2 regions of the uncultured Paraglaciecola sp. genome follow, and region 2 is predicted to be linked to the other one. Evidence: predicted binding sites of a transcription regulator. Region 2 holds the regulator's gene; the other holds the start of a gene.
The links. Region 2 encodes sigma-54, which starts transcription at its own class of promoters, with help from an activator protein. Its sites were predicted from a motif close to GTTGGCACGNNNNTNGNNT; they were not measured.
Positions count from the first base shown of each region.

Region 1: a site for sigma-54 is predicted at 3,337-3,355, ahead of Q0Y52_RS15585 (FlgO family outer membrane protein). Genes of this name have one in related genera too.

Region 1 is NZ_CALSOK010000017.1:13,875-22,009, forward strand. It holds gene Q0Y52_RS15565 (3-oxoacid CoA-transferase subunit B) at 1-426, shown strand, start outside; gene Q0Y52_RS15570 (DEAD/DEAH box helicase) at 493-1,827, shown strand; gene Q0Y52_RS15575 (NAD(P)H nitroreductase) at 1,929-2,480, opposite strand; gene Q0Y52_RS15580 (DoxX family protein) at 2,548-3,171, opposite strand; gene Q0Y52_RS15585 (FlgO family outer membrane protein) at 3,392-3,994, shown strand; partial or broken gene Q0Y52_RS15590 (FlgO family outer membrane protein) at 4,334-4,800, shown strand; gene Q0Y52_RS15595 (FlgO family outer membrane protein) at 5,183-5,806, opposite strand; gene miaE (tRNA isopentenyl-2-thiomethyl-A-37 hydroxylase MiaE) at 6,243-7,001, opposite strand; gene Q0Y52_RS15605 (cache domain-containing protein) at 7,513-8,135, opposite strand, start outside.
Region 2 is NZ_CALSOK010000014.1:119,679-127,813, forward strand. It holds gene Q0Y52_RS14130 (HPr family phosphocarrier protein) at 1-128, opposite strand, end outside; gene rapZ (RNase adapter RapZ) at 128-970, opposite strand; gene ptsN (PTS IIA-like nitrogen regulatory protein PtsN) at 971-1,420, opposite strand; gene hpf (ribosome hibernation promoting factor) at 1,455-1,742, opposite strand; gene Q0Y52_RS14150 (RNA polymerase factor sigma-54) at 1,768-3,261, opposite strand; gene lptB (LPS export ABC transporter ATP-binding protein) at 3,430-4,155, opposite strand; gene lptA (lipopolysaccharide transport periplasmic protein LptA) at 4,155-4,703, opposite strand; gene lptC (LPS export ABC transporter periplasmic protein LptC) at 4,666-5,232, opposite strand; gene kdsC (3-deoxy-manno-octulosonate-8-phosphatase KdsC) at 5,229-5,783, opposite strand; gene Q0Y52_RS14175 (KpsF/GutQ family sugar-phosphate isomerase) at 5,783-6,742, opposite strand; gene Q0Y52_RS14180 (calcium/sodium antiporter) at 6,767-7,723, opposite strand.

The DNA of each region.
Region 1 (8,135 bases), on a different contig from region 2:
ACAGGTGCGTCTATTTTTAATTCAGCAGAAAGTTTTGCGATGATCCGTGGGGGACATGTGGACTTAACAGTACTGGGTGCATTTGAGGTAGACTCTAATGGCAGTATTGCTTCATGGATGATCCCCGGCAAACTTATTAAAGGCATGGGCGGCGCAATGGACTTAGTCGCAGGTGCACAAAATATTATTGTGACTATGACCCACGCTGATAAACATGGAAATTCAAAGCTGTTAGAGCAATGTACCCTACCCTTAACTGGGGTAAATTGTATTAACAAAATCATTACTGACTTGGCCGTGTTCGAAGTAAAAGAGGGAGCCTTTCATTTAGTTGAACGAGCGCCGGGGGTGTCAGTTGCTGAAATTCAATCCAAAACAGCAGGCAAATTAGTCGTCAGTAACGATGTGCCAGAAATGATGTTTTGAAATAAACCGACACTATTGCCAACAGCCTAGTATAATCGCTTTATATCAGTTATTAGAGCATGTCTTTTGCAATTTACCGACCTACCTTTACATCATAATTTATCAAAAGCCCTTGAAATTAAAGGGCTTGATACACCTACAGAAATCCAAAGTAAGGCGATCCCTTACGGCTTGATGGGTAAAGACTTAATTGCCTCATCCAAAACCGGCTCTGGAAAAACACTAGCGTTTCTATTACCAGCAGTACAGAGAGTGTTAACCAAGCAGCCTTTAAGCCGTCGCGACCCAAGAGTGCTTATTTTGGCGCCGACACGAGAGCTCGCCAAACAAGTATTTTTGCAGCTCAAAGGATTAATTGCGAAACAGCAGCTAAAAGCTGCTTTGATATTAGGGGGTGAAAACTTTAACGACCAAGTGAAGGTCCTTAAACATCATCCACAATTTATTGTAGGTACAGCAGGTCGCGTCGCGGATCATCTTGCAGGCAAATCGTTATTCTTAAACGGGCTTGAAATGCTGATATTAGATGAAGCAGACAGAATGTTAGACTTAGGTTTTGCCTCTCAGCTTAGACTTATCAATCAAGCGGCGGATCATCGTAAACGCCAATCCATGATGTTTTCTGCAACTTTAGACAGTGCCGCAATGCATGAACTAACTCAAACCCTATTAAAAAGCCCACAACGCATCAGTGTTGGCTCTGCGGGTGAGGAACATAAAGATATTCAACAACAGTTTTACTTAGCAGATCATGTGACGCACAAAGAGTTATTATTAAGTCATATGATCAATCAGCAAGAATACCGTCAAATAATAGTATTCACTGCCACCCGTACTGATACAGAAAGATTAACAGTCTTACTTAAAGAGCAAGGGTTACATGCCGTTGCGTTAAGTGGCGAGCTCACACAAGGACAGCGTAATAATATTATGAGTGAGTTTGGCCGAGGTCAGCACCACATATTAGTCACCACCGATATCGCCTCTCGCGGTTTGGACTTGCTCAATGTTGCTTTAGTAGTCAATTTTGATTTACCTAAATTAGCTGATGAATACGTGCATAGAGTCGGTAGAACTGGACGAGCAGGCAACAAAGGCCAAGCGGTATCCTTTGTTGGGCCAAAAGATTGGTTTAGCTTTTTAGCCATCAAAAGTTTTATGCAGCAAAACATGGAATTTAGTCAGATTGAAGGTTTAACGGCCAAGTTTAAAGGCTTAAAACCGGCTAAAACTAAAGTAGCGTTAAGCAAAAAATCGATCAATAAAAAGGTTACTAAACAGGCTAAACCTCAACAAACGCCTAACCGTGTGAGAACTATGCAAGGTAAAGACGCGGGTGACATGCCAATGAAGCGTAAGCCAAGAGTAGTATTGAAGCCTGAGGACGATACTGAAGAATAGTTAAAGCAAATTCGAAAACATATTCCAAGGTCGAACCTCAAAACAAAAAAGCGCTTGAACCATAAAGAAGGTCGAGCGCTTTTTTATCACCTAAACTAGATTTAATTCCAATTTTCAAAAAACGTTGCACTATTTTTTTTCGGCTTTGGAAGACGGGTTACAGCAGACGAGCCTAAATAAAGAAAACCGACTATTTCATCTTGCTCGGCTAATTCAAAGGCCTGCTTTACAATGGGGTCTTGGGCAAAACTGCCAGTGCGCCAAACACCGGCAAAACCTTGAGCCACTGCAGCCATTTGCATGGCGTGCACTGCACAAGATGCTGAGGCCACTTGTTCTACCCAAGGCACTTTTTTGTGATTGGTGTATTTGGCTATCGCCACCATCACCATAGGCGCTCGTAACGGCAATTGCGGTGCACGCTCTATTTCTTTTTCGCTTTTATCAGCAAAGATGGCCGCTTGTTCAAATATTTCACCTAGGCGTATTAACCCCTGGTTTTGACACACAATAAACTTCCATGGTGATAAGCAGGCATGGTCTGGGGCGCGTAATGCGGCTTGTTTGATATTTTCTAACGCTTGGCCTTCTGGAGCCGGAGCTTGTAAACGAGGTTGAGAACATCGATTGAGTAATAGGTCTAACGCCAGCATGTGGTTATCCGTACATTTTAATCTTGGCTTTATTCTAATAAAAAAGGCGCTGGCGCGCCGTTTTTTTTTATGTCTTAGCGATAAATTTTTTCGCTAAGAAGAAATCAACACTGGTGTACTTACCTCCACCGCTAAAAAACAATGAAAGCAGCATGATGAAATAAGTCATAGCAAATTCAATTCCATTGTTGAGCACAACCAATTTTCCACTTGATGTCAGCCGTTCATAGTTGCCATGTGCTTGCAACACGACTTTAGCGGCGGCTAATTTATCTGGCATATTTAACACTGCTTCGTTAAGTATAATAGTACCGTCTGACATCCAGCTGTTGGCATCAGCAATCGCTGCCCAACCATTTGGCCAATGCACTGTAAACGCAGCCACTAACATAGTGAGCATCAACGGAATACTTACCCAGCGCGTTGCCAAACCAATAAGCAAAAACAGTCCCCCCACCAACTCAGCTGCAGTGGCAAGAAAAGCCAGAACGAACGGAAAAGGCAAACCTAAACCATAATCTGCATGACCAAACCAATCTAGAATGCCATCAAACCCCTGATATTTAGTCCAACCACCTTGGATCATCACGGGTGCTAAATAGAGCCTAAGTAACAAAGGCGCAAGCCCTTCAAATACCAAACTCTTATCCAGTAACTTGTGTAAAGGGGTATACAGATTCAACAGGCGCATAAATTTTCCTGATAATGTAGTCACCTGTAAGAGAGGTTAGGTAATCAAAATATTTCGTTAGACTTAGATCAAATTTGAAAGCTTAGTTCAGGTTCGTTGCAATAATTCTATATTCTGCTTTTTAAACCTATTTGAGTGAATAGAAATAATTTCACCTGCAACCTTATCGGCACTTATATTGCTACTTCAGTTATAAGCTTTCACTAAAGATATACACTCTATGCGCACTTTATGTTTAATGATCCTAATTGGTACTTTGGCCTCTGGTTGTGCCCTGACGGATTTGATGGATGAAAGTAAAGATTTAATTGATGTGACGGCCACAAATGATAGTCCATCAAACACACTACATAGACATGTAGAAAAACTCGCTAGACAATTATTAAGTACATCCCAATTGATTGACATATCTAACACGATGGCTGTCGGCACAATTTTACCGACTATGTATTCTAACGGCGAGTCTTTGCCTTCCCACTTGGCATTAGGTTTGCAAATTCATGAAAGCTTAATGACCTTCGCCACGCAGGCTGGTTTGAAAGTTATAGAATATAAAACGATGCCAAACATAAAAATCAGCGAGCAAGCTGACAAAATGTTGAGTAGGCAACTGAATGAATTAAATCCCGCAATAACAGCAGACTATTTTTTAACCGGTACCTACACGTTGCAAGAAAACAACTGCATAGTGAATATTAGATTAATACAGGTTCCAGGAAACATTATACTAGCAGCGGCAACAGATTATGTGCCAAATGATGTTATGTGGAGTCAATCGAAAGTAACACTTAAAAACAACCAAATCTATCGAAATGGATATTAGGAGAGCACAATGAAACTATCAATATTAGGATTATTAGCAAGCTCTACCTTATGTGGGTGCGCTACATTTATCGACGAAAACGTGCAAGAACCCTATGCATCCATCATAACGCAGACTTCAGAACCCTCAACTCCATTTGAGTCGAGCCTTATGTTTCAGCATCAGTTCAAAGACAGATTTGCTAACAATCATTCAGCTGGACTTTCAAAGGAAATGGAACAATCTTACTCAATCCACTTGCAACATCCAGACGGTATGCAAAATCCCAAACAAGGACGCCAAGAAAGTCCATCAATATCAGCAACAAAACTTAATATTAATCATTATGCTAGGGGCTTAATGCAAGATTTGGTGGCCAATTTACAGTATGTTAATTCATCTACGCCATTAGCCGTTGTAAGTTTTGTAATGCTTGATAGTGATTACAATCAGTCAAGTTTACTAGGTAATCAGATGGCTGAAAGCTTAATTCATGAAATACATAAATTTGGTATTCCTGTTATCGACTAAAAACCACTGGGTTTGCAAGAATTACCGAGCAAGGCGATTTTGCTTTTACTAAAGATTATAAAGAATTGCCGGGAGATATGGCCGCCAAATATATTGTCGGCGGCACTATGTTGAAACATACAGAGGGATATCTAATCAACGCCAGAATAGTTGGCTTAAAATCAAAGGAAGTGGTGGCATCTGCACAGCATTTTATACCCAATGGAATAGTTAAAGACTTAATTGGAGGGCTTACCCAAAATATTGAAGACCAGCCTAAAATGACTCCCAAACTTGTTTCTTTGATATCAAATTAAATAAGGTCAGAGAAGAGCACTATAAATCAGAGGTTGCAATTTCTTCAATGGACTAAGAAATACTACAGATCTTAAAATAAATAAGAAATATCGTTGTTAGAAAACAGGTTTCCATTAGATCAAAATTTCAGACCAGTTTAAACATTACTTTACTTTGTTCTATCAGGTCAAAAAACAAGATGAATTTAACAACTGATTTTTACTTAAAATATAGTATCTTCGCAGTTGAATATATTTGTTCAATATTGCTAGGAAGCCTTAGCTTTTTTCCAAAACTCACTATTTTTATGATTTCTTAAAATTATGTAATATAAACTTTTTCAGGTAAAAATGCTTTCACTTATAATCATAAATTACCTTACTAAAAGCGGATACCTCTTGATTATAAGACACTATTAATAACAATATTGGGTAATACTTTATTACTAGAGGCGACTAATTTGCCATTTTTCAATTCTACTATCCTAGTACTCAACATCAGGCCATTATGTATTTTTCGTATATAGCCTGTTAAAACATGTGAGACGTTGAGCTCTGAGAATACTTCTTGTTGCTCAGCAGAAAACTCAATATACCCCTGTCTCGTTAAATATAAGTATCCCCCTAGACTTCCTTCACTGGTTCTCACACCGAGGTCACTTAAATCATTAGTCAAATAATCAGCCAAATCGTGGCCTAAAATATCATCGCCTCCCATTAATCCATTTTTTGCAACAAAAGGTAGTACAATAACAGAGACATTCAACCCCGATATGGGCATATTACTTTTTAACTCCAACGCTATTTGCTGGGTGTATTCGTTAAGTGTTACAAAATGCAGCCCTGATTTAAACAAACTGGAGTCTTGTTGCATATCCTGCTTTTCAAGACCAATATTTGCGCACTCATCAAAATTTCCATTGTCGTCAACGCATAGTCTAGATGTTTGCTCAAACTCAAAAACAGAGCATGCTGAAAGGGCCATAAAAACAGAAATCAAAAACCAGTATTTTGAAAGTAATCTCATGCACAAATCCAATATCAAATATAAACTATTCAGTATTTAGCAATAGCAATTATTACGCCAATCACTTAGATGACTGAATCAAGGAGGGTGAGACTTGTTCGCAGTAAACGTCCCATGGAATTGCTACTAACTAAGTGGTCATCAATTGCCGTGCTCAATTGCCGGCGGAATCACCCTACCAGCTCAAGAATAATTGATCGAGTAACAAAGTCGTTAAGTTATGGCATCTTTATTAAAGGCATAAAATCGTTGATTAAATACTTATTCGCTGTCATTGGAGTATTCACTTTACTCGGTTGCTCAACCAGCCCAACAAATTCGAATAAACACCATTCACGCATCAAAGTTACTGGCTCTACTCTCATTACACTGTTTCATGTAAAAGATGACTAATTAACAGGCAGACCAGCCACACACTATATATGCCCGGCCCAAGTTATGGCTGAGGCAAGCCACTATGAAAACGAAACTCTTGATCTGGCATTTGAATTAGCTTGGCTTCTTTTTCACCAAAAAAAGTGACTCGTTCATCAATATTTGTCTCACTAACTTTGGTCGCTAAGGTTAAATAGTCTTGAAAATGCCTCGCCTCTGAACGTAATAAAGACGTATAAAACGCCTCTAGTTCAGTATCTAAACATGGGGCTAACTTGGCAAATCGTTCACAAGAACGGGCTTCAATATAAGCGCCACAAATTAGCGTATCACTGAGTTTGGCTGGTTCATGTGTGCGAACCCCTTTCATCATGCCCCGAGCATAACCAGAAGCACTAAGGTTATCGTAAGCCACTCCCCTACTTTGCATAATTTCCCACACCTGTTCAAAATGATGTAACTCTTCTTTAATCAATAACACCATTTTACTGATCAGCTCGTCGCCATGTTCAAAGTCAGATTTACTGATCAGTCTTTTTGACAGACTCATATAATCACTAAAGTCACCATTGCCAATTTTACGGTAAACAAAATCCTCATAAGGCTTTAACCATGCTAGCAGCGCATTACTACTTTGCTGATCTACAGCATAACGACGTAAAAGCAACATAGCGGTTTGCGCTGCTTTAAGTTCACAATTAGCATGGTCCCGCAGCAAGTTTGGCAGGTTTTTAGGTTTGATTGCTTCGTCAACCCAGCTCTGTGGGGTTGGGCATTGAAGGAAACTATTTATAGGTTTAAGTAATAATTCAACTAACATTAAGTTTCTTAGAGAAAGAAGATAAAAACATTATCTTAATGTTATCACGCATCTAATTAGCACAGCATAACAATAGGTCTATTGTTTGTAACATTTTCGACATGTCTGTGAATAAAGGAGTGGAAGGCGAACTATAAACCAGTTTCTTTCGGCTTCAGCGGATCAGCAAATTATTTTAAGTCCGCTGACATAGGGTTTCAGCTCACCATTACATTGGTTAATAAGCAATGAAGACCGTTTTTATTTTTTGGCAGCTGTATCTATCCAATTTTGTAGAGGGTCACAAAAAAGAATTAATTAATAGCGGCTAATAATTTTCAATGATAGCGGTTAAACATTATTTAAGCCTGTAGACCAAAGTATCAGAAATAGATTGCATTGATAACTGGCTATCTTAATGTTTACACATCGGAATAGGGATATGAAAACACTACGAATCGAGCCCAATACTTTATTGATTACAAACAAAATTGGTATGAATCAAGCGACTTGTATCCAGAGTTTTTTAATCTTATTTAGTTACCTTCACCACCACATACCAATTCATATTGGGAATATAACTAGCCCCAAGCCAACTGTCTGCAAGCTGATTACTTTTAATTACCGCCGTGGAATTTGGTTGTAATAGGCTAGTAATCATTTCATGGGAAAACATATCATGCAAGCTTTGAACACCTGCAATATCCTCTTCTGCAGTGACTTGGATCTTGCCTAAACTATCCACTAAATATATGTCACCATGTTTGGCAAATAGTGAGTTATTTAACATATCCAACACCCCATCAAATGAGGTGGCGATGCCAGATAATCCATTGCCATTGGGCTGTTGATAGTTCACATAGACATCTACACGGTGTTTGTTTTTATCGTGGTAAACACTGACTAAATCTGACTCGCCACTGGCCAAATATGCAAAATACCAAGCGTCAGTTTCAGGATGCAACACTCTTAAGAAACCTTCGTGATTCCAGTACTTGTGAGTGTTTTTATCAGCAAACGACGCGCTAGTAAGCCCGTATTCCTTCACTAAAAACCCAAGTTTATTAATCAATACAGACTCTTGATGAGCGGCAAATCCAGACGCTACCCAATTCTGGATGTGGGTATCACTGGCCACTGTTTTTGCGATCAATT
Region 2 (8,135 bases):
TGCTTATCGCCTTGGTGTAGCGTGATTTGTGCATCAAACTTATTGGTTAGCTGAACAAGCTGCGTGGCTGCTCTTGCGTGAAGCCCTAATTTGTTAACGATCACCAGTGTCTTTTCGAAACTAGGCATCAGTTTTGTTCGCGGTGGCGAATTTGTACATCAGGGTGAGAGTTACTGAAATTTTTGGCTAACATTTCAGCAACAAAAACGGATCTATGTTGGCCGCCCGTGCAACCAATCGCTACGGTGACATAACTGCGATTGTTGCGCTCTAAATGGGGTAACCATGTGGAAATTAAGTTTTGAATTTGCCAAATAAACTTAGTCACTATGGGTTGCGAGCCCAAAAATATCTGCACCGGTGCATCTAACCCTGTTAAGTGTTTGAGGTCCGGTTCCCAATGAGGGTTAGGTAAGAAGCGACCATCAAAAACATAATCTGCATCTTTTGGTATGCCATGCTTAAAGCCAAAGGATTCGAATACCAAGACCAGTCTAGAACTTTTTTTACCTAAAATGCGTTCACGGACTAATTCAGCAAGCTGATGGACCGACAGTTGGTCAGTGTCTATATACAAATCAGCACGTTCGGCAATAGGTGCGAGTAATTGGCTTTCTGCTTGGATAGCATCAGACAAAGACTTATTTTGTTTGGATAAAGGATGCAGTCGTCTTGTTTCGCTAAAACGTCTAATCAACATGTCATCGCTGGCATCTAAATAAAGTATGGTCATATCCCAAGTGGAGGGCAGATAATCAAGAATTTCGACTAGCTCATTAGGATCTTTTGGTAAGTTACGGACATCGATGCTAACGGCCACTTGGTCGTATTCATCAACTACAGTATGAGTGAGTGTGGGTAAAAGGTTAACTGGAATATTATCCACACAATAATAGCCAAGATCTTCTAATGAGCGCAGCACTATAGATTTACCTGAGCCAGAACGCCCACTAATAATGATAAGTTTCATTTATCCTAGTGCCTCAAATAACTCTTGGTCTGTTTTTGCTTGGCGCATTAGGCTTAACGTGTCCTTATTGTTTAGTTTCGTGGCAATAGCAGACAAAGTGCCTAAGTGTTCAGATGCTTTGTCTTCGGGTACTAAAATAGCAAAAAAGATATCAACAGGCGCATTGTCTATGGCGTCATAATCGATTGGTTTTTTACTGGTCAATACAATAGCCATAACATTTTCTAGTTCTTGTAGGCGACCATGTGGCAGGGCAATACCATTGCCAATGCCAGTGCTGCCCATTTTTTCTCTGCATGTCAGACTAGACAAAATAGTAGCTTGGTCAATATCAACATCAATTAAATGTTGGTTAGCAATTTGACTAATAAGTTCAAGTACTCGTTTTTTACTGGTTCCTTGAACTGCACATAAAGTACAGTCAGGATGAAGAATATCTTTTATTTCCATTATGAATTCTAATTGTGGTTTATCGTTGACGCTATCAATGGCGTTTAATTTTTTCCTTGTGCTTAATCACTTGGCGGTCAAGTTTATCGATTAAAGCATCTATTGCTGCATACATATCTGACTGTTCAGATGTAGCAAACACCTCTGTTCCACTGAGGTGTAAAGTGGCTTCCGCTTTTTGATTAAGCTTTTCCACATTTAATATTACATGAACATTATTTATATGCTCAAAATGTCGTTCTAGTTTAGTAAATTTCGTATGTACGTAATCTCTTAAAGAATCTGTAATATCTACATGATGGCCGGTAAGGTTAATTTGCATATCGCCTATTCCTTCTTCAATTCGCCTAAAGCAGGCTCTTACGTTGGTTAGATGGTGGGATCATGAGTGACTCCCGGTATTTTGCTATTGTTCGCCGCGCTACCATAATGCCTTGGTCGGCCAACACCTGAGCAATTTTGCTATCGCTTAAAGGTTTACTGGGTTTTTCTGCAGCTACTAACTTTTTAATCAATGCCCTTATTGCAGTTGATGAACATTCTCCGCCTGCATCTGTGGCTACATGGCTAGAGAAGAAGTATTTCAGCTCAAAAATACCTCTTGGTGTATGCATGTATTTTTGTGTTGTAACTCGCGAAATAGTGGATTCGTGCATATCTACCATTTCAGCGACATCGTTCAACACCATAGGTCTCATCATTTCGGGGCCATGTTCAAAAAAACCCATTTGTTGCTGCACTATGCAGTTAGACACTTTAAGAAGAGTTTCGTTGCGGCTTTCAACACTTTTAATAAACCACTTTGCCTCTTGTAAATGTGAACGAATAAATTGACTGTCTGAAGTGTTCTTAACACTTTTGCTCATCGCTGCATATTGCTGATTGACGTTGAGTTTAGGAAGGCTATCTGGGTTAAGTTCTACTTTCCATCGGCCATTTTTCTTAGAAACAGATACATCAGGGATAACGTAATCTGATTCACCTGTGACTATGGCAGTACCTGGCCTAGGATTAAGGGTTTGCAACAGACGCATGGCTTCCCGCAACTCTTCTTCTTTGAGACGAGTTTTTCGCATTAGAGTACGATAGTCTTTACTGCCTATCAGATCGCAGTAATCAGTAATCAACAACTTGGCTTCTTCTAACCAAGGTGTATCTGATGCAAACTGCCGTAATTGGATTAGTAAACATTCTTGGGCGCTGCGAGCGCCTGAGCCTATGGGATCAAACATCTGGATGCGTTTAAGTACTACTGCAACTTCGTCCAGTTCAATCTCTTCGTCATCCATACTGGCTAGGACTTCTTCAGTGCTAATAGTCAAATAACCGGCTTCATCGATAGAATCGATAATGGCCATAGCAATAGCAATATCGGTATCGCTAAAATGGGTTAAACGCATTTGCCAAAGCAAATGGTCTTGAATATTTTCTGTGGTTTCGCCTTGAAATACTTGATCATCATCGCCTGCTGATCCTGCACTGCTCATAGAGGAAGGGGCTGATGAAGCACTTAAATATTCATCCCAAGTACTGTCTAAGGGTAAATCCTCTGGTATGTCATTATTTTGCAGGGCATCGCCGCTATCGACACTATCCGCATTGACTTCAACTTGAGTGCTGTCGCTATCTTTATTATCGGCACTGTGGTTAGTTTCAAGGGCTTTTTCGCCACTACCACTGTCATCTGACTCGTTTACTTCTAACAACGGGTTAGAGTCTAAGGCTTCTTGAATTTCAGCTTGTAAATCCAAAGTAGACAATTGCAATAGCTTTATGGCTTGTTGCAGCTGCGGTGTCATTGTAAGTTGTTGGCTAAATCTTAACTGTAAAGAGGGTTTCATTAACTTCTTATGTTTAATCTGTTGTTGTTATCAGACGAGATGAACTCTTCATTCTAGAAATTACAGCGTGTTGTCGAAGTTATCCCACATCAATCATAAAATACTAATCAAGTTCGCTTGCTTGACAGCTTTGCTGGAAGCTTAATATTTTAAGTAATATTCTTTTAACTATAGCCTGAATTGTTCACCTAGGTATACATCTCTTACACGTTGATCACTTAAAACTTCTTCCGAAGTGCCAGAAGCTATCAACTCGCCATGGCTCACTATATATGCTTTTTCACATACATCTAAGGTTTCACGCACGTTATGATCGGTAATTAATACACCTAGACCTCTATCGCGTAATTGTTGAATTATTTTTTTTATGTCGTTAACTGAAATGGGATCAACCCCAGCAAAGGGTTCGTCTAATAATATAAATTCTGGATCAGCCGCCAAGGCTCGCGCAATTTCTACTCTTCTGCGTTCACCGCCAGACAGACTCATACCTAAACTATTGCGAATATGGTTGATATTAAATTCGTCCAATAATGAGTCGGCCTGTTGTTCTCGCTGTTCTTTTGATAATTCTTTACGAGTTTGTAATATCGCCATCAGATTTTGATATACGGTTAGCTTTCTGAATATTGATGCTTCTTGTGGTAAATAACCTATGCCTTGCCTAGCACGCACATGCATTGGTTGCAGAGTAAGATTCTGTTGATCAATATAGATGTCACCTTTGTCTAAAGGTACTAGCCCAACAATCATATAAAAAGTGGTGGTTTTACCAGCGCCATTTGGTCCTAATAAACCCACTATTTGACCAGTCGATACTTCAATGCTGACATCTCTTACAACTTGTCTAGACTTATAAGACTTAGCTAAATGTGTGGCTTTCAATACGGCCATTAAGGTTGTTCATCCTGTTGGGCTGTTTCAAGTTCTTTAGGCTTTGATACAGGCTGGAATGTGGTAATAACACGGCCACTTTCTTGATCGCTACCTTGAGCTATGATTTGTTCAAGTTCCATATTAAATGTGATTGATTTGCCTTGCACACTACTAGAATTCTGCTTTATCTCAGCATTCCCCTCTAATGATAGGGAGCGAGTTTGACGATGGTATTCAATCTTATCTGCCTTGGCAGTGACCATGCTGCCATCTTCTTGTTGTTGAGAATATGTAGCAGGGTTACCAGTGGCGATAAATATTTCATTGCCTTCACCCTTGCTGGCATCAATTTCTAAATCATCTGCACTGACTTTTAAAGATCCTTGTAGGATCACAACATTGCCTTGGTAAGTTGCTCTTTTGGCAATGCCATCAGCATTTTGGTACAAGGAAGCCAGTTCAATTTTTTTAGTAAAATCATCTTTCCCAGCATAACTATTAGTCGAAAATAATAACGTTGCTAAAAAACTAGTACGGAACAGACGGTTGGTAAACGGTTTTAACATGGTCTAATAACTCATATTTTTGGGTTTCTAGGCTAGCGGTGAAGCCATTACTGTTTATCACATAATTTGGGCCAATAATTTCGACTGGCTGATCTGAATACATGGTCTTTTCCACTAGGTTTACTTCGACAAAATTGGTGCGGATGACTTGTATATAACCTTTCTTATCAAGGCTGGTGATTTCTACATCGGTTTCAAATTGGATCCGTTGATCTTCATATAATGTCCCTTCCTGTGCGTCTACTTTCCATGGATGAAGTGATTGAGCAAATAACAAATAGTTAGGTTGTTTAAACAATGTGAACCCAAGGAGGTCAAAATTTTCCATCTTTTGGGCAAAAACCTGATGATTTATCTGTCCCAATTTATCATACAATGTACTGCGCATCTTACTTGCTAGGTAATTAGGAACCCAAGCGTCTTCTGTTTGCGAGTCTACCTTTAATACTTCTTTAGCAAGCCATCCGGGAAGACTCAAGGCTAATGCTAGTAAAAATAACACCACAATACACAGGGTAACGCGATTCATATACTGGCGCTGTGTATGGTATGTAACTGCCCATGAGACAGCAGGATTAAATCGCATAATTCACGCACTGCCCCAAATCCACCTTTAGTCCGAGTCTGATAGTGCGCCTGTGCAGCTAAAAGCGGGTGGCCATCTTGTACACATATATTACATTGCGACACCTTAAACATGCCTAAGTCAGGCATATCATCCCCTATTGCAGCAGTCTCACTTATAGTAACGGATATTTTATTTTGTATGGCTTGCAAAGCTGGCTGTTTGTCTTCACAGCCTTGATAAATATGTTGAACTCCTAGAGATGTCATCCGCTGCTCTACCATATTTGAATTACGCCCAGTGATAACTGCAACTTGCACACCAATTTTTTGTAATGCTTTGATCCCGTAGCCATCTCGTGTATGGAATGCTTTAAGCTCCTCTCCATTTTGACCCATGTAAATTCGGCCGTCCGAAAATACACCATCAACATCACAGGCTAATAGTTTTATTTGCTTAAATTGTATTATTAGTTTTTTATCAATCGGTCCATAAGGAGTCATTAACATAGACATTAAATAATACCTGCTTGAAGCAGTATCTGCATATTGATAGCCCCTATTGGTTTGCCATTATTATCAGTTAAAAAAAGCGAACTTATTTTATGTTTTTGCATGAGTGTAAGGACTTCGGCAGCCAACATTTCTGGTTTAGCTGTAATGCAGTTAGGGGTCATAACCTCATGGATTTTAGTTTTGTGAATATCTATTCTATCGTCAAGTATTCTGCGTAAATCACCGTCTGTGAAAATACCCAATAATTGACCATCGTCATCGATCACTCCTGCCATACCTAAGGCTTTTTGTGAAATAACTAATAAAACTTCACGCAAATTTTGTTGTTCTGAGACCAAAGGTAAAGATTGCCTTGTGACCATCACGTCTTCTAATTTAATTAAGAGCTTTCTACCTAATGAACCGCCTGGGTGTGACAATGCGAAGTCTTCAGACGTAAAACCTCTTGCATCGAGAAGCGCAACGGCGAGTGCATCACCCATAACTAAGGTCGCAGTTGTACTTGAAGTAGGCGCAAGACCAAGTGAGCAGGCTTCCTGCTCAACTTTGATGCACAGATTAATATCGGCATATCTGCCAAGAGTACTCTGAGGGTTTGATGTCATAGCAATAATAGGCACACCCATGCGCTTTACCACAGGGATCAATGCTAATAGTTCGGACGTTTCGCCTGAGTTTGAAATGGCTAACAAGATATCTTGTTTGGTGAGCATACCTAAATCACCATGGTTGGCTTCCGCAGGGTGCATAAAAAATGCGGGTGTGCCTGTGCTGGCTAATGTGGCTGATATTTTATGGCCAATATGACCTGACTTCCCCATCCCGCAAACAATTATTTTACCCTCGCAAGGTAAAATTAATTGACAAGCCTCTACAAAAGAATCATCGATATATTGGGCTAATTGCGCGATTGCTCGTTGTTCAATTTCTAATACTTTTAAGGCTGATTGTTTAATCATAGTGTGATTCTAAGCGTCGCTGTATTAACTAAATAACAAATATTGATAAGCACAGAAGCAAGTAATTAGACACATACCTTCCATTCGGTTAATACACCTGCCTCCTTTTAAATTAAAACTAAATACGATGAGTAATATTGTCAGCCCTAACATCACGTAACTGTCCCGTGTAGCCGCATTTTCATCTATTACTCCTGGGGCGATAAGACCTGGCATAGCCAGTACCGCCAAGAGATTAAAAATATTTGAACCAATTATATTACCTAGCGCTAAATCATCTTCGTTTTTCAACACTCCTGCAATGCAAGCCGCCAGTTCTGGTAAACTTGTACCAATAGCGATGATGGTTAAGCCAATGACTAATTCACTTAAACCAAAGTAGCGTGCTATCACTTCCGCAGAATCTACCATAAAGTAGGCGCTTGTTGGCAACAGTATCATACCCACTATTAACCACATAACGGCTATTGAAGTTGATACACCAGAAGGAATTTCATTTTCAGTTTCAGGTTGTAAAGGGTCGCCTTTTTCCATATTGAAAGACACCCAAGTGAGTCCACCAATAACAGCAAAAAATAAAGTGATTAAGATAATCCCCTCTATTTTGAGTAACAAATGATCAGACAAGAAATATACAGCCAGAAGGCTTACCAGCAATAACACCGGCATTTCTTTTTTTAGGGTACTTGATGCAATAGAGAGAGGTTTAAGTAGGGCTGTTAATCCTAGTACTAAAGCAATGTTAGTAATATTTGAACCGAGAGCGTTACCCACTGCAGTATCTATATTGCCGTTGAATGAGGCTGTGGCAGCTATCATGATTTCTGGAGCAGATGAGCCCATAGCCACGATAGTAAGGCCTATGATCATAGGTGAAACACCTATGTTTTTAGCTAATACTGAGGCGCCAAAGACAAATCTATCTGCGCCCCAACTCAAAACAATAAGCCAAATTAGGAAATAACAAGCTTCTAAAATCACAAAATTTCACTTCTAGTTTTGTTAGGGATTATAAATAGTTAAATTCAATTGTCGCAAAAAGCAAAGGCTTTGCATATGAATGTTAGTATAATTTAGTGTCGAAAATTTTTCGCACCCTCAAGGGTCCTTGAACCAGATGTATATTTAAAATGGGTTGATATATGCTTAAACTGTAACGAAAGCATGTATGTTTGTTGTATTTGATTTGCTTTTTTTGGATAAGATAGCAGCAAGTTAGACCCAATAATCTTATTATTAATAGATAACGTTAAGCTATTATTCAGTGATAGTTGCATTAAATCGAATATACCTTGTTACTTTTTGTCTTTGTTCTTTTATGCAGAAAACTTATACACTAAATATGTCTTGTAGTTAGGTTTTTATGCTTAGCTCTATCAACAACATTGGAATG